2 regions of the Brevibacillus sp. FW306-2-1A-C05A genome follow, and region 2 is predicted to be linked to the other one. Evidence: predicted binding sites of a transcription regulator. Region 2 holds the regulator's gene; the other holds the start of a gene.
The links. Region 2 encodes CtsR, which represses protease genes until heat stress. Its sites were predicted from a motif close to ATGGTCAATAAAGGTCAAACA; they were not measured.
Positions count from the first base shown of each region.

Region 1: a site for CtsR is predicted at 2,063-2,083, ahead of AC3WJN_RS16900 (ATP-dependent Clp protease ATP-binding subunit). Genes of this name have one in related genera too.

Region 1 covers NZ_JBYSWV010000029.1:8,256-16,344, reverse strand. The annotation lists gene AC3WJN_RS16915 (immunity protein Imm33 domain-containing protein) at 1-195, shown strand, start outside; gene rbsK (ribokinase) at 340-1,242, shown strand; gene AC3WJN_RS16905 (PadR family transcriptional regulator) at 1,338-1,889, opposite strand; gene AC3WJN_RS16900 (ATP-dependent Clp protease ATP-binding subunit) at 2,155-4,293, shown strand; gene AC3WJN_RS16895 (YqaA family protein) at 4,735-5,334, opposite strand; partial or broken gene AC3WJN_RS16890 (aminotransferase-like domain-containing protein) at 5,551-6,411, opposite strand; partial or broken gene AC3WJN_RS16885 (DMT family transporter) at 6,480-7,425, shown strand; gene AC3WJN_RS16880 (ABC transporter ATP-binding protein) at 7,626-8,089, shown strand, end outside.
Region 2 covers NZ_JBYSWV010000030.1:54,720-62,808, forward strand. The annotation lists partial or broken gene disA (DNA integrity scanning diadenylate cyclase DisA) at 1-666, opposite strand, end outside; gene radA (DNA repair protein RadA) at 676-2,043, opposite strand; gene AC3WJN_RS17515 (ATP-dependent Clp protease ATP-binding subunit) at 2,154-4,604, opposite strand; gene mcsB (protein-arginine kinase McsB) at 4,675-5,745, opposite strand; gene mcsA (protein-arginine kinase activator protein McsA) at 5,766-6,284, opposite strand; gene AC3WJN_RS17530 (CtsR family transcriptional regulator) at 6,314-6,778, opposite strand; gene AC3WJN_RS17535 (HAD family hydrolase) at 7,036-7,722, opposite strand; gene AC3WJN_RS17540 (MGDG synthase family glycosyltransferase) at 7,746-8,089, opposite strand, start outside.

The sequences.
Region 1 (8,089 bases), on a different contig from region 2:
TATCTCGGGCCTGTACAGGGCGAGGTGGACAGCGACGGGCTGGAATCGTACTACATTTTCCAACTGCTAAAACGCCGTCCCTCTCTTTTGCAGGCGTTGGCGCTGCCGTGCGGCTACATCGCCGTGCTCAAGGGTGACCAGATTGAGGCGGTGCTGGACGAACATGACGAAAACGTGTGGCCGACGCTGCACTAGAAGCGGCCAGGATACCGACAACGTTTGCAACGACGCACCAGCGCGTAAATGGGCTACTGGCGGTCTTTATTGAAGCCAGCAAATGGTGATGTTATCATGGGTGGGGAAAAAGCGAGCACGAAGAGACAGGGGAGGTAGCACGTTGTGAAAATCGCAGTAGTAGGAAGCATCAATATGGATCTCGTCTCCCACGTCCACCATCTGCCCAAGGCAGGAGAAACGATTTCCAGTCATGACTTCCGGCTGATTCCAGGCGGCAAAGGGGCCAATCAGGCAGTGGCCGCCGCGCGTCTCGGCGCACACGTTTCCATGATCGGGATGGTGGGCGAAGACGAGAACGGGAGCAAGATGCTGAACAGCTTGACAGAGGCGCGCGTTCACGTGGAAGGAATCAAACGCTCGGGGACGACGGGCATGGCTTTTATCAATGTGAGCGATGACGGGGAAAACAACATTGTGCTCGTCCCGGGAGCCAATGCGCAAATGAGCGTGGAGCACATCGAGCAGAACCTGTCCATTCTTGTGGAGAGCGACGTCGTGCTGCTGCAACTGGAAATTCCGCTTCCCGTAGTGGAGTACGTCGTGAAAAAGGGGTCCGGACTCGGCAAGCTGGTTATTTTGAATCCGGCTCCGGCGCAGGCGCTGTCACCTGAGCTGCTGCAGTACGTCCACACGTTGACGCCAAACGAGACAGAGCTTGCGAGCTTGAGCGGCATGCCGACTGCTACGCTTTCAGAAGTCGAGGCGGCGGCGAAAAAGCTCTTGGCAAGCGGGCCCAAGCGGGTTATCGTGACGCTGGGCGAAAAAGGCGCTCTGCTGGTGACCCCAGACGGGGCGACGCACGTCCCTGCTTGCCGGGTAGAGCCTGTGGACACGACGGCGGCTGGCGATTCGTTTACCGCGGCTTTTGCCGTCGGGATCGCCAAAGGGATGCCGGAAGCAGAAGCGGCGGCATTCGCCAGCAGAGTGGCGGCGATCGTCGTGACCAGACGCGGGGCGCAGCCGTCCCTCCCGACGCTTGCGGAAGTAGAGGCGCACGCGTTTTAAGGAAACCACAATTCATGCAGACCAAACGAAAAAGCAAACGGTTTTTGGAGCGAACAGTTCCAAAGGCTCGTTTGCTTTTTGCTTTTCCTTGTTCGTTATCCGCGCTTTTGCAACAGCTCCAGAACCCATTCGCACCAGGCGATGTCTTCTTTCATCCGCCGCGCTCCCCACGAGAGCAAAATGTACTCGCCAAACGCCGGATGGTCCGGGTGGTCGGGCGGGTGGGGATGGTCGACAGCATCAGCCTGGTACTCCTGAATGTAGTGCTCGTACATGTCCAGATGCTCGCGGCATTGCTGGATGCGCTCGACAAACATCGTCGCAGCGGCATTTTCATCAGCGAGCCCGAGGCAGTACGTTTTCAGGACCAGCTCGTCCCGGACGACAGGCTCTGCTGCCGGCTCACTGAGCCAGACTTGCAGCGCGATCTGCCCTTTTTCTGTAATCGAATACACTTTTTTATCAGGACGATCCGTCTGGTGGATGCGAGTGAACTCCAGGTAGCCCTCCTGTTCCAGCTTGGCCAGCAGCGGGTAAATCTGGCTGTGCTTGGCCTGCCAAAATGGTTGAAGCTGGAGCATCAAATCGTAGCCAGAACTGGGCGTGCGGGCGACCAGCCCCAGGAGTCCATACGCGAGTGTGTTCAAGTGAAAGCCCCCTGACTTTTACGAATCTCAAGATCATTATAGGAAGGGTTTTTCGGCGAGGCGGCGAGGCAATAGCGAACCTGCGTCCTGCTTAGCTTTTCCCAAGCTTATGTGCAAAATCCAAAGAAACCCTCTTGAAAGTCAAAGAAGGTCAAACTATAATAAAGTCATCGAAGGTCAGAGAAGGTCAAACGACACTGAACCTTCCGGGAATCAAAACGTGCACGTCAACATTCCAAAATAAACATTTTGGGGGTATGAAAACATGCAATGCGAAATCTGCAAACAACGACAAGCAACTGTTTCCGTTCATATACAAGTGCAAAACAACCGGCAAGCCTACCAGCTTTGCAAGGAATGCCACGCCAAGCTGGGCAGCAAAATGGGAATCGGCATGGGCATGGGCTTCACTCCGTTTTCCTCCTTCTCCGCTCTGGACGAGTTCCTGCAAGGCTTCGCCCAGGCGCAAGCGAAGGGCGGCAAGCCTAAAGCGCAAGAGCCGCAAGCACCGGACCGCGGCGGCATTCTCGACGAACTGGGCCGCAATTTGAACGATGCGGCGCGCGCCGGGCTGATCGATCCGGTGATCGGACGCGACCAGGAAATCGAGCGCGTCATCGAGATTTTGAACCGCCGCAACAAAAACAACCCGGTTCTGATCGGGGAGCCAGGGGTAGGGAAGACGGCGATTGCGGAAGGACTGGCGCTGCGCATTACCGAAGGGCAAGTGCCTGCCAAGCTGAAAAACAAGCAGGTGTACGTGCTGGACGTCGCTTCGCTGGTAGCGGGCACAGGGATTCGCGGGCAGTTCGAGGAAAAGATGAAGCAAGTCATCGCCGAGCTGCAAGCGCGTAAAAACGTCATTTTGTTCGTCGATGAAATTCACCTGCTGGTAGGCGCTGGCTCTGCGGAAGGCTCCATGGACGCAGGCAACATCCTCAAGCCTGCCCTGGCGCGCGGCGAGCTGCAGTTGATCGGGGCTACCACATTGAAAGAGTACCGCATCATCGAAAAAGACGCTGCGCTGGAGCGCCGCCTGCAGCCAGTGATGGTCAAAGAGCCAACAGTGGAAGCCGCCATCGAAATTTTGCAAGGGCTGCGTCCGAAGTACGAGGCGTTCCACCAAGTCTCCTACTCCGACGACGTGATCCGGGCTTGCGTGGAATACTCGCACCGCTACATTCAGGACCGTTTCCTGCCTGACAAGGCGATTGACCTGATGGATGAAGCGGGCTCGCGCCTGAACCTGCGTTCGTCCGGGGCAGACACCGCCCACCTGCATGAGCGGCTGGCGCAAATCAACCAGGAGAAAAAAGCCGCGACCGAGCAAGAAAACTACGAGCAAGCAGCCCGCCTGCGCGACGAGGAAGCAGAAATTCTCGCCAAGCTCGATCAACTGGATGGAGCGGCCAATCGCGTGCAGGTCGAAGTGGCAGACATTCAGGAGATGATCGAGCAAAAGACAGGCATTCCGGTCCGCAAGCTGCAAAGCGACGAGCAAGAGCGGATGAAAAATTTGGCGGCGCATCTCGAAGCCAAAGTGATCGGCCAGTCCGAAGCCGTCAAACAGGTCGCCAAGGCGATTCGCCGCAGCCGCGCCGGACTGAAGCCGAAAAACAGACCGATTGCCTCTTTCCTGTTCGTCGGGCCGACTGGCGTAGGGAAAACCGAGCTGTCCAAGGCGCTCGCCGAGGAGCTGTTCGGTACGCGCGATTCGATGATCCGTCTCGACATGAGCGAGTACATGGAGAAGCATTCCGTCTCCAAGCTGATCGGTTCGCCACCAGGGTATGTGGGCCACGAGGAAGCAGGGCAGTTGACCGAGCGCGTGCGCCGCAACCCGTACAGCATCATTTTGCTCGATGAGATTGAAAAGGCACACCCTGACGTCATGCACATGTTCCTGCAAATTTTGGAGGACGGCCGCTTGACAGACAGCCAGGGCCGCACCGTGAACTTCAAGGAAACCGTCATTATCGCGACGAGCAACGCGGGTGTGACCGAGCGCAAAATCTCCGTCGGCTTCGGAGCAGAGTCGCCTAAGCCTGGCACCGTGCTCGACTCGCTGGGCGCGTACTTCAAGCCGGAATTTTTGAACCGCTTCGACTCGATCATTTCTTTCGCTCATCTGGAAAAACACGATCTGGTCAAAATCGTCGAGCTGCTGCTGCAAGATGTCATGGCAAATCTGAAAGAGCAAGGCATGGAGCTTGCCGTTACAGACGCCGCCAAGGAAAAGCTGGCAGAGCTGGGCTACAACCCCGCATTCGGGGCGCGTCCGCTGCGCCGTGTCATTTCGCAGTACGTAGAGGACGGCATCGCCGACCTGGTGATGGAGGAAGCGGATGTGCGCTCGATCGTAGTCGATGTCGAGGAAGACCGCATTCGCGTGAAAAAAGCATAAAGACCCGCCAGACGGCAGGTCCCGAACCGAGAAGAACCCCTTTTGCCGAGGCCACTGAAGAACTTAGGTTTTGCCGGTGACTTGAGATTTTTGTAAAAAAATAAGCGACACCTGTTCCGTTTTTCCTGGCAGGTGTCGCTTTTTTGTTACTGCATTTCCCTTTTATTCGTCATATATAAAGGAGAAATCCACAAGTTCATTGATTTGGCGCAACATGTTATCTTTAGGGACAACAAGGTCATAGAGTGCGGTGTAGGGACTAAACGCAAATGAGATCTGTGGCTGGAACATGGGGCTTCAACCCTTTCGCCGTGATGCTTTAAGTATACATAGAAAAAGGTACAGCCGCCTCAAAAATGAGGGGACTGTACCTTCTTTATAAGTAAAGACTTTTTCAGTGGCCTCTTTTGCCGGGGGGGTTCTTTTTTGCTTGAGGACGATTCAGTCATTTCCCGCTTGCTTGTTCACCGTATGCAGCAGTTGTCTTTTTGCCCGAATTTTTCGCACCAGGAGTCCTATCAACAAAATCGGGATCATCAGCAAAAACACGTACAAGGAGACATGACCGACCATGTTTTCCGCCATCCGCCCATAATAATAAAACAGGAAGCCGACGACGTAAAATTTGACAGCCCTTCCGATGGCCGCGTAGCCAATCAGCTTCCAGAGCGGGTAGTTCAGACAGCCGGACAAGATCGTAAACACTTTGAACGGGATCGGCGTAAACGAGCCGACAAAAATGGCGACTTCGCCCCGTTTTTGAAACATCTCCGTCGCCGAGTCAATCCATTCTTTTTTGAGCAGTTTGTACAGGACAGAGTGACCCAAGAGTTTGCCGAGATAGTAACCGACTGGTGTTCCAAGCAGACAGGCGATATATCCTGCCGTAGCAATCCATAAAGCCGAGGATGGATCGATCAGGCTTAATGAAACCTGCAGAAAGAACACGGGAACGGGGAAGATGATGGCGTCTGCAAAAGAATGGATGACGACTCCCCAAATGCCGTATTCCATCAAAAAATCTAAAACGTTCTGAACCATTTCATTCTCCTTTGTCCATCTCTCAAAATCCGCCTGCTGCGGCGGAAAAAATGGGTAGAGTCATGTTGCGAACCGCCAATCAAGCTCGCGCCGGATTTTTACCTTTCTTCATTATAACCGCATCGCATGCAATACCGCCATCAACTGATTGATTCCTTTTTCAACCGCTTCTTCCTTGACGTTGGATACGTCTAGCTTCAATATATTTTCTCTGGGAATCTTGGAATAGCTTTTCAAATAAATCGTGCGGCCGAAGCGGTCGTAGGCGAACAGCGGGTCTGCCTTGCTGTCGTGCTCCAGATCCGCCATATGGTCGTCTTCCACGATGTAGACGTCGTATTGCTGCGCCAGCTCGGCAATCCGCTGTTTTTCTTTGCGGCTGTACGTCGTTCCGAGCGGGCTGTGGAAGCGCGGCATCGTGTAAAAAAATTTGATCTTTTCTGTACGAAACAGTCGTTCCAACTCGTCCAGATCAATCCCTTGCGCCGTTCGCCGGATGCCTTTTACCGGAAGCTTGTGTAACTGCACATATTCGATAAACAGGTGGTAGCTTGGCTGCTCGATCAGCACGGTTTCCCGGCCGTTCGGAAACGGGATCGTACACAAGATGGACAGCGCCTGCTGAACGCCTGCCGTGATGAACATGTTCGCAGGCTTGGCAAACACCTGATGGTTCGCGAGGTGCCTGGCGATCACGGGGATCAGCGTCGGCAAGCCTTTGGGAGTGCCGTACAGAAACAGATCGTTGCGGTACGTCTCAATCGCTTTATTGATACAGTGCTGGAAGTCGAGATAGGGAAACACGTCCGGATCAGGGGCAGAGGTGGCAAAGTCGATGATGTCTGTATCCTTTTGCTCGGCTTCCCGCTCTTATTTCACGACGTAAAAGCCGCTGCGGTCTACCGAGTAGATGAGGTGACGCTTTTCCAGTTCGTTCAAAGCCGAAATGACAGTGCTTTTGCTGCATTGATACCGGGCAGACAGCTCGCGGATGGAGGGCAGCTTGTCTCCGTCCTGGTAGGCGAGGCTTGCGAGATTGTGTATCGGTACAGATCGGCTTTTTTTGCATTGTAGCACGATTGGCGCCACATTACTATGAAAGCAAGAAGAACAGTTGCATATGCAACGATTGAGGAGAGATTTGTTTGAAAGATCAACCAAAAGCGATACTGGCTGCCCTGCTGAATGCCCTGATCGTCGGCCTGTCTTTTCTTTTCGTCAAAATGGCGCTCACGGCAGCAAGTCCGCTTGATACGATGGCGCACCGCTTTACGGTGGCGCTTGTCGCAGCTTCGATTCCGCTTGTGTGCGGCTGGATTCGGCTGTCGATCAAGCCGCGGGATATGTTGTCCATTCTGCCGCTTGCCTTGCTCTATCCGGCGCTCTTTTTTCGGGCTGCAGACGTTCGGGCTGGTCTACACGACATCGTCGGAGGCGGGCATTATTACGGCGACAGTGCCGATCTTCACGATGATAATGGCCGCCTTGTTTCTGAAAGAGACGTCGACCTGGCTGCAAAAGCTGTCCACGCTCCTGTCTGTCGCGGGCGTCGTGTTCATTTTCGCGATGAAAGGAGCGGGGGTGGGGATGGGCGACAGCATCGGGACGGTTTTGATCCTGCTGTCGGCTCTTTCGCTGGCCGGGTATAGCGTGCTCGCCAAGAAGATGACAAAAGCCTTCCATTATATAGACGTAACGTATATGGTTTCGGTTATCGGTTTTGTGTCATTTAATGCGCTGGCTTTGATCCGGCACGGCTCGGAAGGAACGCTGTCCGCCTTTTTCGTGCCGTTCAGCCATTCGCCGTTCGTCATCGCAATCTTGTACTTGGGGGTGCTGTCTTCGTTGGTGACGTCGTTCATGACGAATTTTGCCCTCTCGAAAATGGAAGCGTCAAAAATGAGTGTATTCAACAACCTGTCTACGATCGTGACGATTGCGGCTGGCGCGCTTTTCCTGCAAGAACAGCTCGCCTACTACCACCTGCTCGGCGCTCTCATGATTATTTTGGGCGTAGTCGGGACCAATTTCCTAGGGAACAAACAGCGCGCAGCACAGGTTGGGCGCACGCCAAAATCGCCTTCGCTGTAGCGGGCAGCGGGCAGTCCGAACAGGCGACGGAGCAGAGAACATTGGTGCTGCTATGTCTTGTTTTTGTTCGGTTTTGTCTGGAGGACGATCTGCAAAAAAAATCAGGGGCCAATGCGGGTGAAACTGTTTACAAAAACCAGCTAACACGATATAGTTACCTAGATTGCTATGAGTATAATGACATATGGTGAGATGACAGAATGAAAACGATTATTCATCTGGATTCAATTGAAAAAAGCTTTCACGGTTCCATCGTCGTCCCCTCTTTTTCTCTCTCCATTGAAGAAGGGGAGTTTTTGACGTTGCTCGGCCCGAGCGGCTGTGGCAAGACGACGCTTTTGCGGATGATTGCTGGATTTGAGGAGCCGACCTCCGGGGAGATTTTTCTCGACGAGAAGCCGCTCACCCATGTGCCTCCTTACCAACGGGACATGAACATGGTGTTCCAGCAATACGCCTTGTTTCCGCACATGACTGTCGAGCAAAACATTTTGTTCGGATTGAAAATGAAAAAGGTAAGTGCCAGTGAGCAAAAGAAGCGCCTGGAGGAAGTGTTGCAGTACGTGCAACTGACCGAGCTGAGAAAGCGCACGCCGAAGCAGCTCTCTGGCGGACAGCAGCAGCGGGTAGCGATCGCCCGGGCGATTATCAACAATCCGCGCGT
Region 2 (8,089 bases):
CTTCTTCCTCAATATTCGACACAAGCTCCTCCAGTTGCATGCTGACGAGCCTGCCTTCTGCTCCCAGCTCGCATATGTACTTGGAAATCTCCGTTTTGATCCGCAGCACCATCTCGATTCGCTGCAAGACAGAGGCGACTTCGTGCAAGGTGACCAGCTCTTCAAATTCCAGTGCGCCGAGATTGGTCATGCCTGATCGAGCACCGCCTTGTATTTTTCCAGGGTGGATACTGCCTGGTTAGCCTTGGCGAGAATAACGCTGATCTCATTGAGCACATAGCGGAAATTTCCTTGGTACAAGGTGATGACATTACCCCGCCGGGATATGGCGATGACCAGGTAGCTCGTGTGGATCGCTGTCCGTTGCGCAGTCCGGTGCCGAGTACCTGTCTCGCTGGTGTGGATGGAAGCAGGCGGAAACAGTTGGGTATTGGCGTACAAGATTCGTTTGGCATCTTCACTTACTATAATCGCCCCATCCATCTTCGCCAATTCATACAAATGGGCAGGAGAAAAGTCGCAATTGATGGAAAAACCGCCGTCGACGATCAGGCTGCCGGTTTTGGCGCGCAAAACATTTTCAAGCCCTTCGCGAAGCTGCGTCCCTGGTGCGACCAAACGAAGCACATCGCCGAACTGCGGAGTTCTTTTCGTGTTCTCCTGCATATTCCGCCCTTACCTCCTTATCACCTCGTTCAAAGCATCTGCAATATTGCTGACGCCGATCACCTGAATGTCGTCTGGCGCATCCAGGCCGCGAATGTTTTTCTCCGGTATAATCACGCGTTTGAAGCCGAGCTTGTGCGCTTCCCGCACGCGCTGTTCAATGCGCGATACGCCCCGCACCTCTCCTGTCAGGCCAATCTCCCCGATCACGACGTCGTGCGGATTGGTGGCATGGTCGCGAAAGCTGCTGGCGATGCTGACGGCGATCGCCAAATCGACAGCAGGCTCATCCAGGCGGACGCCCCCGGCCACGTTGACATACGCGTCCTGATTTTGCAGCATCATGCCCATGCGCTTTTCCAAAACAGCCATAATCATCGCCACACGCTGGTGATCGACGCCTGTAGCCATTCTCCGGGGCGTAACGAAGCTGGTCGGTGCCACGAGTGCCTGAAGCTCCACCAGGACTGGACGGGTGCCTTCCATGCTGGCTACGACGGTGGAGCCAGCCACGCCGAAGGGACGCTCAGCCAGAAAAATCTCGGAAGGGTTTGCGACCTCTTCCAGACCGCGATCCTTCATCTCGAAAATACCGATCTCGTTTGTCGAACCAAAACGGTTTTTGACAGCGCGCAAAATCCGGAACGTATTGTGGCGCTCGCCTTCAAAATAGAGAACTGCGTCCACCATATGTTCAAGCATACGAGGACCTGCGATCGAGCCTTCTTTGGTCACGTGGCCGACAATAAAAGTACAGATTCCTTTGCCCTTGGCAATCCGCATCAACTGGGCTGTCGCCTCGCGTACCTGCGCGACGCTTCCGGCCGCAGACTGAACAGCGGGATGGAACACGGTCTGGATCGAGTCGATAATCAACACATGAGGGTCTACTTGATTAATATGCTGTTCGATCAAATCCAAATCATTTTCTGCCAATACAAACATCGGGGGCGTCTGCATATGCAGCCGGTCTGCGCGCAGCTTGATCTGCTTCGCGGACTCCTCCCCGGATACGTACAGCACTTTGGCCCCCTGATGAGCCAGAGCAAAAGAGGTCTGCAACAGCAGTGTGGACTTGCCGATACCCGGATCGCCGCCGACCAGGATGAGCGAGCCTGGGACAAGCCCTCCCCCGAGCACGCGGTTCAACTCGCCAATGGTCGTATCCATGCGCGGCTCTTCTTCGCTGGCTACCTGCGTCAAAGGGATAGCCGACTGGCGCGTGCCGCCGCTCAGCCCTTCGTGGCGGTGCGCCGCCTTGACTGTCACTTCTTCCACCAATGTATTCCAGCTATTGCAGCCCGGGCATTTTCCCATCCATTTTGGCGATTCATAGCCACATTCTTGACACGCGTATTTCGTTTTATACTTTGCCATAATCGCTACCCTCACTTGGATTTTCTTCTCTACTTTTATCATAGTTGTGCAGCCAAAAAAAGAATACCTCCCAAAACAGGAGGCATTCTTCATGATGCTTTTCGCCCAGCTTACGATTTTGTTTTTTCCAGTCGTTTGACGACCAGTTTGCCTTCTTCGGCCTCGATGTTGACTGTGTCGCCCTTGCTGATGTTGCCCTTGAGCAGTTCTTCCGACAATTTGTCTTCGATATGGCGCTGAATGGCACGACGCAGCGGGCGCGCCCCGTACGCTGGATCGAAGCCTTCTTTTGCCAGCAGCTTTTTGGCATCTTCCGTCAATTGGAAATCAATGCTTTGTTCTTTCAAACGCTTGCGCAGCTCGTCGGTCATCAGCGATACGATTTGCTCGATATGCTCCTGCTCCAAGGAGTGGAACACGATGACTTCGTCGATGCGGTTCAGGAACTCCGGACGGAAGCTCTTTTTCAGCTCATCCATGACTTTGTCCTTCATATCCTGATATTTTTTCTCGGTATCGTTGGTGGTGAAACCGAGTGTCGTGTTTTTCTTAATCATGCTGGCTCCGACGTTGGAGGTCATGATGACGACGGTGTTGCGGAAATCTACGGTACGGCCCTTGGAGTCCGTCAATCGGCCGTCATCGAGCACCTGGAGCAAAATGTTGAAAACATCCGGATGCGCCTTCTCGATCTCATCCAGCAGGATGACGGAGTACGGCTTGCGGCGCACTTTTTCCGTCAACTGGCCGCCTTCGTCAAAGCCGACATACCCTGGAGGAGCCCCTACCAGACGGGCAGTGGAGTGTTTCTCCATGTACTCGGACATGTCGACGCGGATCATGGCGTCCTCGTCTCCAAACAGCGTCTCTGCCACGGCACGGGCCAGTTCGGTTTTCCCCACGCCTGTCGGGCCGAGGAAAATAAACGAGCCGATTGGGCGTTTCGGGTCTTTCAGACCGGCACGGGCACGGCGAATCGCGCGGGAGATGGATTTGACCGCTTCGTCCTGACCGATGACGCGATCGTGCAAAATCTCTTCCATTTTCAGGAGGCGCTCTGTTTCCTCTTCCTTCAGCTTCAGAACAGGGATTCCCGTCCAGCTAGCGACGACAGTCGCGATATCCTCTGGCGTCACTTCCATGTTCAACTGGCCTTGGCGTTCTTTCCAGTCTTTTTTCGTTTTGTCCAGTTCTTCGCGAAGCTTCTGTTCCTGATCGCGCAGGGCCGCCGCCTCTTCAAACTCCTGCGATTGCACAGCCGCGTCTTTTTCCTTGCGCACCTCTTCCAGACGGCCTTCCAGCTCTTTGAGGTTTGGCGGAACCGTGAACGATTGCAGGCGCACCTTGGACGCTGCCTCGTCGACGAGGTCAATCGCCTTGTCCGGGAGGAAACGGTCGGTAATGTAACGGTCAGACAGCTTCACTGCCTGCTCGATGGCTTCATCGGTAATTTTTACACGGTGGTGGGCTTCGTAACGGTCACGCAAGCCATGCAGGATGCGAATCGCGTCCTCTGCCGTCGGCTCATCCACCTGAATCGGTTGGAAACGGCGCTCCAGCGCAGCGTCTTTTTCGATGTATTTGCGGTATTCATCGAGCGTGGTTGCCCCGACGCATTGCAGCTCGCCGCGAGCGAGAGCCGGCTTGAGGATGTTGGAGGCGTCAATCGCGCCTTCCGCACCGCCTGCGCCGATGAGTGTATGCAGCTCGTCAATGAACAGGATGATGTTTCCTGCCTGGCGGATTTCATCCATAATTTTTTTCAGGCGGTCTTCGAATTCTCCGCGATATTTGGTGCCCGCCACAACGGTTCCCATGTCGAGCGTCATGACGCGCTTGTCACGCAGCGTCTCCGGAATTTCGTTGTTGACGATTTTTTGCGCGAGACCTTCTGCGATGGCCGTTTTCCCCACACCAGGCTCCCCGATCAGTACCGGGTTGTTTTTGGTGCGCCGGCTCAATACTTGAATTACACGCTCGATTTCTTTTTGACGGCCGATCACAGGGTCCAGTCCGCCATCGCGTGCGATTGCCGTCAGGTCGCGAGCCAATCCGTCCAGCGTAGGCGTATTCGCCGCAGGATTGCCGCCGGAAGGCTGATGCGACGCCATCATTTCCGAGCTGCCCAAAAGCTGCAGCACTTGCTGACGCGCCTTGTTCAAGCTGACGCCGAGGTTGTTCATGATTCTTGCGGCGATGCCTTCGCCTTCGCGGATCAGCCCGAGCAGGATGTGCTCTGTGCCCACATAGGTATGACCCAGTTTGCGCGCTTCGTCCATGGACAGTTCAATTACTTTTTTGGCGCGAGGTGTATAGTTTGGTGTGTAATTACTACCGGACTGCTCTGTTCCGCGTCCGATCAACGACTCCACTTCGCTCTGGATTTTATCGAGTCCAAGTCCGAGCGATTGCAAAGCCTTGGCAGCAATCCCTTCGCCTTCTCGAATCAGTCCCAGCAGTACATGCTCCGTCCCGATATCTTTGTGACCGAGACGCACTGCCTCTTCCAGGGCAAGCGCCAGTACTTTTTGTGCTCGTTCTGTAAAACGTCCAAACATCATATCGTACACCTCCGTATAACCGTGTTTTTCTCTATAGGTTCACTTCTGTTGATGCCTTATGTTTTGCCAATCATGCTGGTCCTGTCGCACTGAGCCTCTCCCGAATCAACCGTGCCCTTCGCTCGTCGCGCTGGTCTGGCGTCAGCTTTTGTCCTGCATGCTGCTGCAGGAAGCCCGGCTGAGTCGTCACCAGCAGCTCGTTCATCACCAGAGGCGATACCCCCGGGATGATGCCAAGGTCAATGCCGAGGCGGACGTCAGAGAGGCGTTGGGCTGCTTCCTTGGACTCCACAGTGCGCGCATACAGCAAAATCCCGTAAGAACGGAAAATGCGGTCTTCCAAAGATATGCGCGTATGCTCCAGCAAATAAGTACGTGCTACGCGTTCCTGCTCAATAATCTGTCTGGCAACGCCGTAGAGGTTGGAGAGAATATCGGTTTCCGACATTCCGAGCGTGACCTGGTTAGACAACTGGAACAGGTTTCCTAGAGCTTCGCTGCCTTCCCCGTAAATTCCTCTAACGACCAGACCAACTTGATTAATCGCCTGCAAAATTCTGCTGATCTGCTGCGTCATCACCAATGCAGGCAAATGCAGCATGACAGAGGCGCGAATCCCCGTACCGACGTTGGTCGGACAGCTCGTGAGGTAGCCTCTCGTCTCATCGAACGCGAAGTTCAGATGCTTCTCGAAAATATCATCTATTTTGGTTCCTATTTCCCATGCTTCATTCAAACGAAACCCTGGCAACAGCACCTGAATCCGAATGTGGTCCTCTTCGTTCACCATAATGCTGACAGACTCGTCAGGACTCAGGAGCACAGCGCCTTTTCTCGATTCCTCCGCCAAGTGCGGACTGATGAGATGCTTTTCCACCAGCACCCGTTTTTCCAGCGGATTGATCTGGTCCATATGGAGAACCTGCAGCGGCTGGCGCTTGCGCATGGCCTCCGATTCGCTCACTTCCGTTACCTTTCTGACGACTTCCTCGCCTTGCGAGTCGGTTGCCAATAACGGAAAAGGGTGCTGGCGCAGGTTTCGGGCGATGCGCAGCCGTGTGCTGATGACGATATCGGAATCAGGACCTTCTCCTTTCATCCAATTGCTCCACGGGTTTTGCATAAACTGCTTTTGTGACATGACCAGCTTACCTCCCCTTGTTACGATTGAGCGATTTTTTGTTCCAGCGCACGGATTCGGTCGCGCATTTCAGCCGCTTTTTCAAACTCTTCGCTGGCGACGTGGTTTTGCAGCGCACGTTTTAGCTGCTCCAGCTCTTTGCGGATTTTCAACTGCCCGCCTGTGCGTTCCGGAACCTTGCCGCTATGCTGCGTATTGCCGTGAATGCGGCGGAACAACGGATCGAGCCGGTCACCCAGGAAGGTGTAGCAATCGCTGCAGCCAAATCGGCCGCTTTTGCTGAACTGGGCATACGTGAGTCCGCATGTTTCGCAGCGGAGCGGCTTGCTGGGCGCAGGCTCGCGTCCGTTTTTTTGCATGGGATCAAATTTTAACAGTCCTGACAGGAGATTGTTGATGCTGAAGTTGTGAAATCCGGTAAAGACGTCCCCTTTTTCGGAAGCGCAATGCTCACAAATATGGTATTCGGTTTTTTCACCATTGACGATTTTCGTCAAATGCAGTGTCGCCGGTCGTTTTCCGCATTCCTCACAGTTCATTACATCCTACCCCCTAACACATGCTTCATTTACTTCAACAAGATAGCCGCAATCATCTGCTTTAATATATTTGCCCGCAAACGATCCCGTAATTCAGACTCCAGAGTCAAAACATTTCGGGAGGTGGCGATTTTCATCAAGGCTGCTTCTTTGGCGTTGACCAAACCTTCTTCCTGCAGCCTCTCTACAATCGCGTTCCCTACACTCTGCGAGATGCTTTCGCCAATCAGCTCTTCGGTCAGCAATTCCTGCAATCGCGCCTTGCTCACAATCTGCACCTTGCGAATGCGGATATAGCCGCCGCCCCCACGCTTGCTCTCTACAATGTACCCTTTTTGTACCGTAAATCGCGTATTGATGACGTAGTTGATTTGAGACGGCACACATTGAAATAAGTCGGCAAGCTCACTACGCTGGATCTCGATCGAGCCATTGGGACTTTGTGTCAAAATGCCTTTTAAGTGTTGTTCAATGATGTCCGAGATGTTACGCAAGTCATCGCCTCCTATTCCATATGTGTATGTGCTTGCTACTGACTTTGACTATCTTTGACTTTAATTATAATGGGTTTGCGACGCGCTTGCAAGTGATCGATACACTTTCTAGTGTGGGCAAAAGGCGGGCGCTTGAAACCATCCAAAACAGTAACGGCACGACCGTTTTGTCGACGGCAAGCGGCACGTCTCGGCTCATGAATTGTCGAAGCGTTTTATGTTTTATACAGAAAAAACCACTCCTCTAAAGGAATGGTTTATGTCAGTCTTTGCGATTTGGTGTCGATTGCCGGCAAATGATCCAGTAATTGCGGAAACTGCGTAATGACGACATTTGCCCCGTCCAGTTCTCCTGGCTTGGCGAAGCCGAAGTCACATCCGATGGTAAACAGGCCGTTTTTTACTCCTGCCTCTACATCGGAATGGCGGTCGCCTACCATGACCGCCTGTTCTACCTGGTAGTCGGCGATGAGCTTGGCTACCAGATCCACTTTGGAGCGCGTGCGGAACCGTCCCGCCGAGTACAAATCCGTCAGCAACGGATTGAGTGCATACTCCTGGCAGATGGCTTCAATGTACTCCTTCTGTCCGTTGCTCGCGACAAACAGCGGAATCCCCTTGGCGTGGAGCTGTTCCAACGTCTCCCTCACGCCAGAGTACAAATCGGTCACTTTTTCTTTGAGCAAAGCAATTTCGTTTTCCAGCAAAAAAGCATCCGCCGCGCGGACAGCTTCTTCATTTGCGCCTGGCAAAAGCTTTTTCCAGACCTGCTCGACAGTCAGTCCGAGCACGTTGACCAACTCTTCCTCGCTTGGCGTCTCGCCTGCCCACAAGCCTTTTTCTCTCAATCGCTCAAATGTCCGCAAAAAAGCGGGCGTCGACAACTTCTCCGTCTGCAGCAATGTGCCATCCATATCAAAGAAAATGGCAAACGGCATACTCATGCGCTTCCTCCTGTTAGCCCGTTCTACGAACTTTCGTTAGTGGTTGCTTGCAGCATACTCATATCATCCAAAATAAATTCTGCGATGCGCTGGGCGGCATCCGGCTTTGATATTTTTTGCCCCATCCGTCGCATGTAGTCAACTTTTGACGGACTGTGCAACAATTCATCGATAAAGTAAATGAGCTGCTCGGACAAATTGGCGTGTACGGCGCAGCCGTTGTTTAGCAGGAAGTGGCTGTTTCTCTCTTCCTGTCCTGGCAGCGGGTTGTAAATAATCATGGGCACCCTCTTGCTCATCACTTCGGCAGATGTCAGTCCGCCGGATTTGGTGACGATCAAATCGGCAACCTCCAAATACTCATGGA